Regions from separate parts of the Erwinia sp. AK-PDG3-5 genome, predicted to be linked through region 3. Evidence: predicted binding sites of a transcription regulator. Region 3 holds the regulator's gene; each other region holds the start of a gene.

Region 1 (3,664 bases), 1.4 Mb from region 3:
TCGCTTCCAGTCAGCCCATCCGGCTTTTTCCGACTGCTTTGCATCGCCTAAAGGCAGCACGGATGGCCGTAACAGCATGCCAGCAAACATCGCGGCAACGCCGATACACAGCATCACCAGAATCGCCTGATAGGAGAAAGCATTGACCAGCACGCCGGTCAGCGCCGAGCTGATAACGAACGCCAGCGAGCCCCACAGGCGAACCGGGCCATAGGCCATTGAGATTTGCTTTTGCCAGGTCGCTGCCAGCGCATCACTGAGCGGAACCAGCGGCGAGAAGAACAGGTTGAAGCCAATCATCACCAGCAGCAGCCAGATCCACGAAGTGCTTATCCAGAAGCTGAGCACAAAGCATAACGCCAGCACCGCCAGCAGGCGAAGTGCGGTAATCAGTTGCGAAGGATTGGTGACTCTTGAGGCGATGATCAGGCTGCCGAGGAATCGGGCGATCATGCCGCAGCCGAGCAGCAGGCCAATTTTCTCTGGCTGCAGGCCAGAGTCTTTCAGCCACACTCCCCAGAAAGGAAGCCAGACGCCATAGGCAAAGAAGTACGTGAAATAGCCCAGACCGAGCCAGTAAGCTGAACGAATCGCCATGTTCCCTCCGACAAAAGTGCGCGCTACTTTCTCAGAGGTCAGGCCTAAGATCAATTAACGGGACAGTATTGTCCCGTTAATGTGTTCCGGATCCCCTTTCGCGAGGGAAAGGGGTAACGCAGTGTTATGCGTAAACCGGGAAGCGTGCGCAGATTTCCAGAACCTGCTTCTTCACGCGTTCCTGAGTGCCTTCATCCGCGACGTTGTCCAGAATGTCGCTGATCCAGCCAGCCAGCTCGCGGACGTCAGCTTCTTTGAAGCCACGACGGGTAACCGCAGGAGAACCAATACGAATACCTGAAGTCACAAACGGGCTCTTCGGATCGTTTGGTACGCTGTTTTTGTTAACGGTGATATTGGCGCGACCCAGCGCGGCGTCCGCTTCTTTACCGGTCAGGTTTTTATCAACCAGGTCCAACAAGAACAGGTGGTTATGCGTGCCACCAGAAACCACTTTGTAGCCACGCTCCAGGAACACCTCAACCATCGCTTTGGCATTTTTAGCCACCTGCTGCTGGTACACCTTGAACTCAGGCTCCATCGCTTCTTTCAGCGCGACCGCTTTACCAGCAATCACGTGCATCAGCGGGCCGCCCTGGCCGCCAGGGAAGACAGCAGAGTTCAGCTTCTTGTACAGGTCTTCGTCGCCGCCCTTCGCCAGGATCAGGCCGCCGCGCGGGCCCGCCAGGGTTTTGTGGGTGGTGGTGGTAACGATGTGCGCATGCGGGAGTGGGTTTGGATAAACGTCCGCTGCGATCAGACCGGCAACGTGCGCCATATCAACAAACAGCCAGGCACCGATGCTGTCAGCGATTTCACGCATTTTCGCCCAGTCGCACAGACCGGAGTACGCGGAGAAGCCACCGATGATCATTTTTGGCTTGTGCTTCTGTGCCTGCGCCGCCAGATCGTCGTAATCGATTTTGCCGGTTTCATCGATGCCATAAGGCACGACGTTATACAGCTTACCCGACAGGTTAACCGGCGAACCGTGAGTCAGGTGACCACCATGTGCCAGGTTCATCCCCAGAATGGTGTCGCCCGGCTGCAGCAGCGCGGTGTAGACGGCGAAGTTCGCCTGGGAACCTGAGTGTGGCTGCACGTTCGCATAATCGGCACCGAACAGCGCTTTCGCACGATCGATAGCCAGCTGCTCAACGATATCCACATACTCACAGCCACCGTAGTAGCGCTTGCCCGGATAGCCTTCGGCATATTTATTGGTCAGCTGAGAACCTTGCGCCTGCATAACACGCGGACTGGTGTAGTTTTCAGAAGCAATCAGTTCAATGTGCTCTTCCTGACGCACTTTTTCCTGCTCCATTGCCTGCCATAACTCGGCATCATAATCGGCAATATTCATATCACGCTTTAACATCCGCATCTCCTGACTCAGCTAACAAAATAATCGGTATCGATCGGCCCGTTTGGGCGAAGGCCAACAGTGTAAACTGTTTTACCTGCTTAGGGGTAGCCACAAAGCGCCCTTTTTACGCAAACGATTGGCTTCAGGACTGGCGAGGGTTGCTTAACCAAATGATGCCCCTGTCACTTAAAGGTGTGTTTGCGATACGTGTTTATAAATTATAAGATGCATCTAAAATACATGTTTAAGCCCTCAAGGGAGTTCACCTATGTTAGACGCGAAAACCATTGCCACTGTGAAAGCCACCATTCCTGCCCTGCTGGCGACCGGCCCGGCGTTGACCGCCCATTTCTATGACCGAATGTTTGCTCATAACCCCGAGCTGAAAGAGATTTTTAATATGAGCAATCAGCGCAACGGCAATCAGCGGGAAGCGCTGTTTAACGCCATCTGTGCTTATGCCAGCAATATTGAAAATCTGGCTGCCCTGCTGCCCGCCGTGGAAAAGATAGCGCAGAAGCACACCAGCTTCGCTATTCAGCCTGCTCAGTATCAGATTGTCGGCCAGCATCTGCTGGCAACCCTTGACGAAATGCTCAGTCCGGGCGACGAGGTGCTGGATGCCTGGGGCAAAGCCTATGGCGTACTGGCAGGCGTGTTTATTCAGCGGGAAGAACAGCTTTATCAGCAGGCCGAGGAAAAAGTGGGCGGCTGGCGTATGCCGAGGGCGTTTCGCATCAGCGCCATTGAGCCGCAAAGCGAGGTGATCAAAAGCTTTATTCTTAGCCCGACCGATGGTCAGCCGGTGGCGGATTATCAGGCGGGTCAATATCTTGGCGTCTGGCTGCGCGATAAGCGTTTTGCCAATCAGGAGATCCGCCAGTATTCACTGACCCGCGCGCCCAATGGCCGGGATTATCGCATTGCCGTGCGCCATGAACCAGGCGGCACGGTGTCTGGCTGGCTGCACCAGCATGCACAGGTCGGTGATGAGCTGAGACTGGCCGCACCGGCGGGTGATTTCTTCCTGGCCGTCTCTCCTGAGACACCGGTCACCCTGATCTCCGCCGGCGTCGGCCAGACGCCAATGCTGGCGATGCTGGATGTGCTGGCCTCTCAGCAGCATCCAGCCCGCGTGCAGTGGTTCCATGCCGCCGATAATGGCAACAGACATGCGTTTGGTGAGGAGGTGGCTTCTTCAGCACAACGCCTGCCCAACTTTTCACAACACCTGTGGTATCGCGATCCGCTGCCGCAGGATGCCGGACGTTTCGACAGCGTCGGCGTGATGAATTTACTGCCGCTGGAGAGCCAGCTTAGCGATCCGACAGGTCATTACTACCTTTGTGGGCCGACAGGCTTTATGCAGCAGGTGGCGCAACAGCTGGTGACGCTTAGCATTGACAGCGCCCGCATCCATTACGAAGTGTTTGGTCCGCACAAGGTGCTGTAATCGGTCAGCCAGAAACAACATCGCCGCCCTGTAAAGGACGGCGATGTGATGGGCCAGACGGGAGAGGCGAAAAATCAGATCGCTTCTTCGTCTTCCTCGCCGGTACGAATACGCACCACGCGTGCCACATCAAAGACAAAGATTTTGCCATCGCCAATTTTGCCGGTTTGCGCGGTACGCATGATGGCTTCGACGCAGGTATCGACGATATCGTCAGCGATAACCAGCTCAATCTTCACCTTCGGCAG
Region 2 (3,664 bases), 1.7 Mb from region 3:
AAAACAAAAATGCGGTGGGTTTAAAAACAGGAAGTGCGCTATCGGGGGATTAATGCAGTTAAAGGCTAAAATCAGGGGCCGACGGGCGGCCCCTGACGGTTTAGATCGCCCAGCCGCCGGCATAGAATGCCACCAGCGCCACCGCGATAATCACCGTGCCGGCGTTCAGCTTGCGCCATTCGCCCGCAAAAATACGGCCAATCACCAGTGAACCGAAACCCAGCATGATGCCGGTCACGATATTACAGGTCAGCACGATAAATACCGCTGCCAGCAGACCGGACATCGCATCAACAAAATCGTCAAAATCGATTTTTGATACGTTGCTCAACATCAGCAGGCCGACATACATCAGCGCCGGTGCCGTGGCATAACCCGGCACCAGATACGCCAGCGGCGACAGGAACAGGATCGCCAGGAACAGCAGGCCGACGACGATTGCCGTCAGGCCGGTTTTGCCACCCGCCGCCGTACCGGCCGCCGATTCGATATACACCGCCGCAGGCGATGCGCCCACCAGACCGGCGAAGATGCTGCTGACCGAGTCGGTGGTCAGGGCCTTGCCGCCGTTGATGATCTGATTGTCTTTATCCAGCAGGTTGGCCTGCCCGGCAACGGCACGGATGGTGCCGGTGGCGTCGAACACCGCCGTCATCACCAGCGCCAGCACGCTTGGCAGTACCGCAGGCTTCAGCGCACCGAGGATGTCCAGACTGAACACCAGCGAATGACCATTGGCATCATTCAGGCTTGGCATGGCAAACAGCCCCTGGTACTTCACCGCCGGATCAAAAATCAACCCGAGAATGGAAATGGCGATAATGGTCAGCAGAATGCCGCCCGGCACGCGCAGCTTTTCCAGACCGAAAATTGCCGCCAGGCCAACTATCGACATCATCACCGGGAACGAAGCGAAATCACCGAGCGCCACAGGCAAGCCCGGCGCAGGGTTTTTGACCACCAGGCCAACGCCGTCCGCGGCGATCAGCAGCAGGAACAGGCCAATCCCAACGCCCGTGCCGTGCGCCACGCCCATCGGCAGATTACGCAGGATCCACGAGCGGATACCGGTGGCGGAGATGATGGTGAACAGAATCCCCATCAGGAACACCGCACCCAGCGCCACCGGCACGCTGATATGCTGTCCCAATACCAGGCTGAAGGCGGTAAAGGCGGTCAGTGAGATCGCGCAACCAATTGCCATCGGCAGATTGGCCCACAGGCCCATGATTAGCGAACCGAAGCCTGCCACCAGACAGGTGGAGACGAAGACCGCCGTCGGCGGAAAACCGGCTTTGCCGAGCATAGACGGCACCACGATCACCGAATACACCATGGCAAGGAAGGTGGTGAGGCCTGCCAGAATTTCCTGACGGACCGAACTGCCGCGCGCAGAAATGTTAAACCAGCTGTCCAGCGAACCGCCGGGCTGATGAGAAGGAGTCGACATAGTGAAAAATCCCCTGAGATTTCTTATGAGTTATTGATGCGTGACGCATGAAGCTGACTGATTCAACGTTTCACCATCCCAGGACGCACTGTTCACAGACCGCGAAAACCCGTTAGCCGGGCAACGGTCGGAAAAAAGGCAAACGTTTACTACGTCACGCATTAAGCCGCACTATTTTAAAGGCAAACGATTATCCAGCCTTTATCAGTGCATTATCAACTCCTGATCGCACCTATATTTGCAGCAACCTGAAACGCAGGGGCATTTCAGGTAGAAATCCATTCAGTCGAGCTTCACTTCACCACCCTGTTGCAGGGCACGCTGCCAGGCGGCACGGTTTTGCACTTTCGCCAGCCAGGCCTGGATGGCCGGGGAGTTGGCGGCGCCGCCTCGCGCGGTCAGCGCCTGGATCGGGAAGCTCATCTGCACGTCGGCAATGCTGAACTGCTTGCCGGCAAACCACGCGTGGCTCGCCAGATGCTGTTCGATAAATTCGCGATGGGTCGCCAGCTGTTTATCCAGATAGCCTTTCTGCACGCCCTTACCAAAGGCATTGCCAATGGGACGCAGTAGCCACGGCACCGGCGGTTTGCCCATCCGGCTGAAGATCAGCTTCATCACCAATAGCGGCATTAACGACCCTTCGGCATAATGCAGCCAGTAACGACACTGCAGGCGCTCATCCTCATCATTTAGTTTCAACCGATTTTCTGCGTCATAACGCTCGGCGAGGTATTCAAGGATCGCGCCGGATTCGGCAATCACGCGATTTTCGTCGGTGATGACCGGGGATTTACCCAGCGGATGCACTTTTTTCAGCGCGTCCGGGGCCAGCATGGTGCTCTCACGCTGATAGCGTTTGATCTGGTAAGGCACTTCCAGCTCTTCCAGCATCCAGAGCACACGCTGCGATCGGGAGTTATTCAGATGGTGAACGGTGATCATGCTCTAACCTTGTGTTATACGAAGAGTTATCAGTATAGACCCTCCGCCACAGCCTGATGCCGCTCACTCCCGCTAAGACTCCAGCAGGATTGCGCCGGTGCCGCGCTCGCTCAGCCTGTCGTCCGGGTTGCGCAGCGGGCAATCCTGCATCGATAAACAGCCGCAGCCAATGCAACCGTCCAAATCGTCACGCAGCCGGGTCAAGGTTTCGATGCGCCGATCCAACTCCTCGCGCCATTTCTCGGTCAGCACCTTCCACTCTTTCGGCGACATGCGGTTTCCCGCCGGCAGCTGCATCAGATGGTCACCAATGGTGGCCAACGGAATACCGATGCGCTGCGCAATTTTCACGATCGCCACCCGGCGCAGGACGTCGCGGTGATAGCGCCGCTGGTTACCGGCATTGCGGAAGCTGGTGATTAACCCTTTGCTTTCATAGAAGTGCAGCGCAGAGACCGCCACGCCGCAGCGTTGCGCCACGTCGCCTGGGGTCAGTTCTCGCTTGTTGGGGCAGTTGCGACTTTTTTTCATTTAGCTCTTTACCTCAAGTTAACTTGAGGAATTATACTCAGCAGCCATTGAGAAGACGACCAGAAATTATTTCGCCAGGGAGAAGAGCATCATGCATGACGACATCATCCACACCCTTACCGACTGGATTGAAACCAACCTGGATAAAACCCTGTCGATTGATGAAGTGGCCGCGAAATCGGGCTATTCGAAGTGGCATTTGCAGCGGATGTTCCGCACCGTCACCAAACAGACGTTGGGCGGCTATATTCGCGCGCGTCGGCTGACGCTGGCGGCCGAAGCGCTGAGTCAGACCCAGCGCCCGGTGTTTGATATTGCCATGCAGTACGGGTACGACTCGCAGCAGACCTTCTCCCGCGTGTTCCGCCGTCAGTTCTCGCAGACGCCGACCGCCTACCGTCACACCATGCGCCGTCAGTCACTGACCCGCCAGGTGAACTACAGCTTCGACTGCAGCGACTTTGCCAGCTCCGCTTACGGCAAACTGCAGCAGGACAGCAACAGCCCGGCCTGCAACTAGGCCCGGTTACGCATCTTCGGCGTGGCCTGCGGATCCTGGCCCCAGAATGACGGGGAGAAGTACCAGCCGCCGCCCAGTTCCTTGATGTGGTACATCGCCGCATCGGCCTGGGCAATCATCGCCTCGCCGGTGCGGTGATTTTTGGCCAGCGCCACGCCAATACTCAGCGATTGCGCCACGCTGTAACCGTTTGCCAGCCCGATCGGTTCGCGCATCGC
Region 3 (3,664 bases):
AGTTGAAGCTTAAAAAGAAACCTTCGCTGCAAACCGCCTCTGTTGAGACTGCCCCGTTGCACTCCAGCAAATACAAAAAGAAAACCACCTTAAACGCCGGAAAAAAACGCTATGGCCGCCATCGTGGCAAGGTTGTCGATACTGCTGAAGAGCTGACGTCAGATTCTGTTTCTGCGCCATTAAAGTTAAGCAAAGCTCACCGCGCCCGTTATCAAAAAGCCCGTGAAACAGCGATGACCAAACTAATGGGCCAGTTAGGTAAACCTTACCAGTGGGGCGGAACGTCGCCTAAAACCGGCTTCGATTGCAGCGGCCTGGTGTGGTATGCCTACAAAGATTTAGTGAAGTTTAAAATCCCGCGCACGGCGAATGAGATGTATCACCTGCATGATGCGGCTTCGATAAAACGTGATGAGCTGGAGAAAGGCGATTTAGTCTTCTTCCGCATTAACGGGCGCGAGACGGCGGATCACGTTGGCGTGTATCTGGGTGGTGGGAAGTTTATTCAGTCGCCACGTACTGGCAAGGATATTCAGGTCAGCGCCCTGGCAGATGATTACTGGCAGCGCCACTATATTGGTGCCCGCCGGATGATGACGCCAAAAACCATTCGATAGCAGAAATACTCAGAGCCGATCGTCAGACCGGCCCTGTTTGCACTTAATGCATGATCGCGGTGAAGCTAAACGCCATAATCATCAACAGTGCGCAAACCGTGGTCAGTAACGAGAATTTCAGATCGGTATCCATTTTTAATCCTAAATAGCCCTACAGTTTATGATGCCATCAATTTTCCCATACTTGACGGTAAAAATCTCGTTTTCTCTGCCAAGCCTTGTTAGAATTCTTTTTTTGTTGCGCAACGGCCCGCACCTTAAGGTGTTTAGCGGTCTTTAATCAGCGCTTTTTCCTTCCTGACGACTCCGGACAGCAACTAAAAAACGACTTCAGACGTCAGGTTTTCGATCTCACCAGGCAAACGATTAACAACAGGCTTATCAAACAGTTAAGATAGGCGCAGGAGTAGTTATTTCATGGCAACAATTAAAGATGTGGCAAAGCAAGCCGGGGTGTCCACCACCACCGTCTCCCACGTCATCAACAAGACCCGTTTCGTTGCAGAAGAAACGCGGGAAGCCGTGTGGGCCGCTATTAAGGCGCTCCACTATTCACCCAGCGCGGTTGCCCGTAGTCTGAAAGTGAATCACACCAAAACCATCGGGCTGCTGGCTACCTCGAGCGAGGCGCCCTATTTCGCCGAAATTATTGAAGCCATTGAAAACCGCTGTTTTGCCAAAGGCTACACGCTGATCCTCGGTAACGCCCACAATGATCTTGCCAAGCAACAGGCCTATCTGTCGATGATGGCGCAGAAACGCGTCGATGGCCTGCTGGTGATGTGTTCCGAATACCCGGACGAGCTGATCACCATGCTGGAAGATAACCGCAATATTCCGATGGTGGTGATGGACTGGGGTAAATCGCGCGGTGACTTTACCGATACGGTAGAAGACAACGCCTTTGAAGGCGGTTATCTGGCTGGGCGTTATCTGATCGACCGTGGGCATCGAGATATTGGTGTCATCCCGGGTCAGATGGAGCGCAACACCGGCGGTGGCCGTCTTGCCGGATTTATGAAAGCGTTGTCTGAAGCGGGCATTACCCTGCGTGACGAGTGGCTGGTTCAGGGCAATTTCGAACCAGAATCAGGTCATCAGGCGATGCAGCAAATCCTCTCACAGAAGCAGCGTCCAACGGCGGTGTTCTGCGGTGGCGATGTGATGGCGATGGGCGCAATTTGTGCGGCTGATGAGATGGGCCTGCGCGTTCCGCAGGATATATCGGTGATCGGGTACGATAACGTGCGCAACGCCCGTTACTTCACACCGGCGCTGACCACGGTTCACCAGCCAAAAGAACAGTTGGGCGAAACCGCCTTCGATATGCTGTTGGATCGTATCACCAGCAAGCGTGAAGAACCGCAGACGATTGAAGTACATCCTACATTGATCGAACGCCGTTCGGTTGCCGATGGTCCCTTCCTGGATTATCGCCGCTAATCCCGCTTAGTGCTGAGGGAGAATTCTCCCTCGGCACACCCTGTTGGCTCAGGACTCTTCCTTCAGCCATTCACTGTTCAGCGTGTCACTGTCACCCAGATAATCCAGCAACCAGCTCAGCGCCGGTGAAGCCTGCTGCTCAGACCAGCTCACGCAGCACGGGCTGTCCGGAAATCCGCCTTCCAGCGTCAGTTCATGCAAAGCGCCCTTTTGCAGCAGGGGTTGCGCCAAATGGCCCGGCACCATCCCCACGCACAAGCCCGCCAGCAGGCAGTCAAACGCGCTTTCCCAGTCTGGCACCACCAGCCGCCGCTGATTATCCAGTGTCCACGTGGTGCGTTTCGGCAAGGCTCTTGAGGTATCTTCCAGCACCAGTGAAGGCCATTCGCCGATCGCCTCTTCACTGGTTTCTGCGTGCTGACGTGCCAGCGGATGATTCGAGGCGACTACACAGCGCCAGTTGAGCGCGCCCATATTGCGGAAGGCGAACCGGCCTCCTACCGGGATAGCCTGTGTCGCGCCGATGGCCACATCCACCCGCCCGTCGGCCAACGCATCCCAGACGCCGTTAAATACTTCTGCTGACAGATGCAGTTCCATATCCGGGAAGTGTCGATAAAAGTCGACTACCAGCTGCCGGGTGCGCTGAGATTTAACGATGCGATCGACGGCGATATTAATTTGCCCTCGCCAGCCGTTAGCGACCTGCTGGCACTGTCGCCGGGTGGCGAGCATTTTTTTGATGACACTACGCCCTTCCTGGATGAATACCCGTCCCGCATCGGTCAGCACCACATCGCGATGGCGACGCTCAAACAACGGCACGGCAAGCCATTCCTCCAGCTGCCGCACGGTATAACTGATGGCTGAGGGTACGCGATGGAGCTCTACGGCGGCTGCGGTAAAACTGCCGCTGCGGGCAACCGCATCAACCACTTCAAGGGAATGTTCTGACCACATAATCTGCCTGCAATATTTTTGAACGCAACCTGCAAATATTACCGTTTCACAAGCTGTATGGCACGCGATTACACTCTGCGGCGTTTCGTTCATCACAAATAAAGAGAAAAAGAATGCCTTCGAAAGGATTTATTGTTTACCTGGCGCTGTTAAGCGTGGCAGGTTTCCTCGCTACCGATATGTACCTGCCTGCCTTTGGTGCCATGCAACAAGACCTGCAAACCGATGCCGGGATCATCAGTGCCAGCCTCAGCCTGTTCCTGGCGGGTTTTGCCATCGCCCAGCTGTTTTGGGGTCCATTGTCGGATCGTATTGGCCGTAAGCCTGTACTGTTGATGGGTCTGAGTCTGTTCGCCGTCAGTTGTGGCGCGATGTGGTGGGTAAATTCTGCTGCTGCCCTGCTGGCGTTGCGCTTTGTGCAAGCGGTGGGGATTTGTGCCGCTGCCGTCAGCTGGCAGGCACTGGTTGTCGACCGCTATTCCGCCAGCCAGGCAAACCGCGTATTCGCCTCGATCATGCCGTTAGTGGCACTCTCGCCTGCGCTCGCGCCGTTACTGGGCGCCTGGTTACTCAACCATTTCAGCTGGCGCGCCATTTTTGTCGCCCTGCTGTTGGTCGCAGTGGTGCTGCTGATTTCCACCTTG

The links. Region 3 encodes PurR, which represses purine synthesis genes. Its sites were predicted from a motif close to CANGCAAACGTTTGCNTG; they were not measured.
Region 1: a site for PurR is predicted at 2,089-2,106, ahead of glyA (serine hydroxymethyltransferase). Genes of this name have one in related genera too.
Region 2: a site for PurR is predicted at 1,586-1,603, ahead of AC1UKS_RS20410 (NCS2 family permease). Genes of this name have one in related genera too.

What each region holds. Positions count from the first base shown of each region.
Region 1 covers NZ_CM165967.1:1,264,635-1,268,298, reverse strand. Annotated here, with positions in the region: gene AC1UKS_RS05820 (3-phenylpropionate MFS transporter) at 1-597, opposite strand, end outside; gene glyA (serine hydroxymethyltransferase) at 722-1,975, opposite strand; gene hmpA (NO-inducible flavohemoprotein) at 2,232-3,416, shown strand; gene glnB (nitrogen regulatory protein P-II) at 3,491-3,664, opposite strand, start outside.
Region 2 covers NZ_CM165967.1:4,365,718-4,369,381, forward strand. Annotated here, with positions in the region: gene AC1UKS_RS20410 (NCS2 family permease) at 101-1,450, opposite strand; gene AC1UKS_RS20415 (glutathione S-transferase family protein) at 1,733-2,395, opposite strand; gene soxR (redox-sensitive transcriptional activator SoxR) at 2,468-2,926, opposite strand; gene soxS (superoxide response transcriptional regulator SoxS) at 3,018-3,446, shown strand; gene dgcN (diguanylate cyclase DgcN/YfiN) at 3,443-3,664, opposite strand, start outside.
Region 3 covers NZ_CM165967.1:2,692,579-2,696,242, forward strand. Annotated here, with positions in the region: gene AC1UKS_RS12365 (C40 family peptidase) at 1-617, shown strand, start outside; gene cydH (cytochrome bd-I oxidase subunit CydH) at 661-750, opposite strand; gene purR (HTH-type transcriptional repressor PurR) at 1,035-2,060, shown strand; gene punR (DNA-binding transcriptional activator PunR) at 2,109-3,020, opposite strand; gene punC (purine nucleoside transporter PunC) at 3,134-3,664, shown strand, end outside.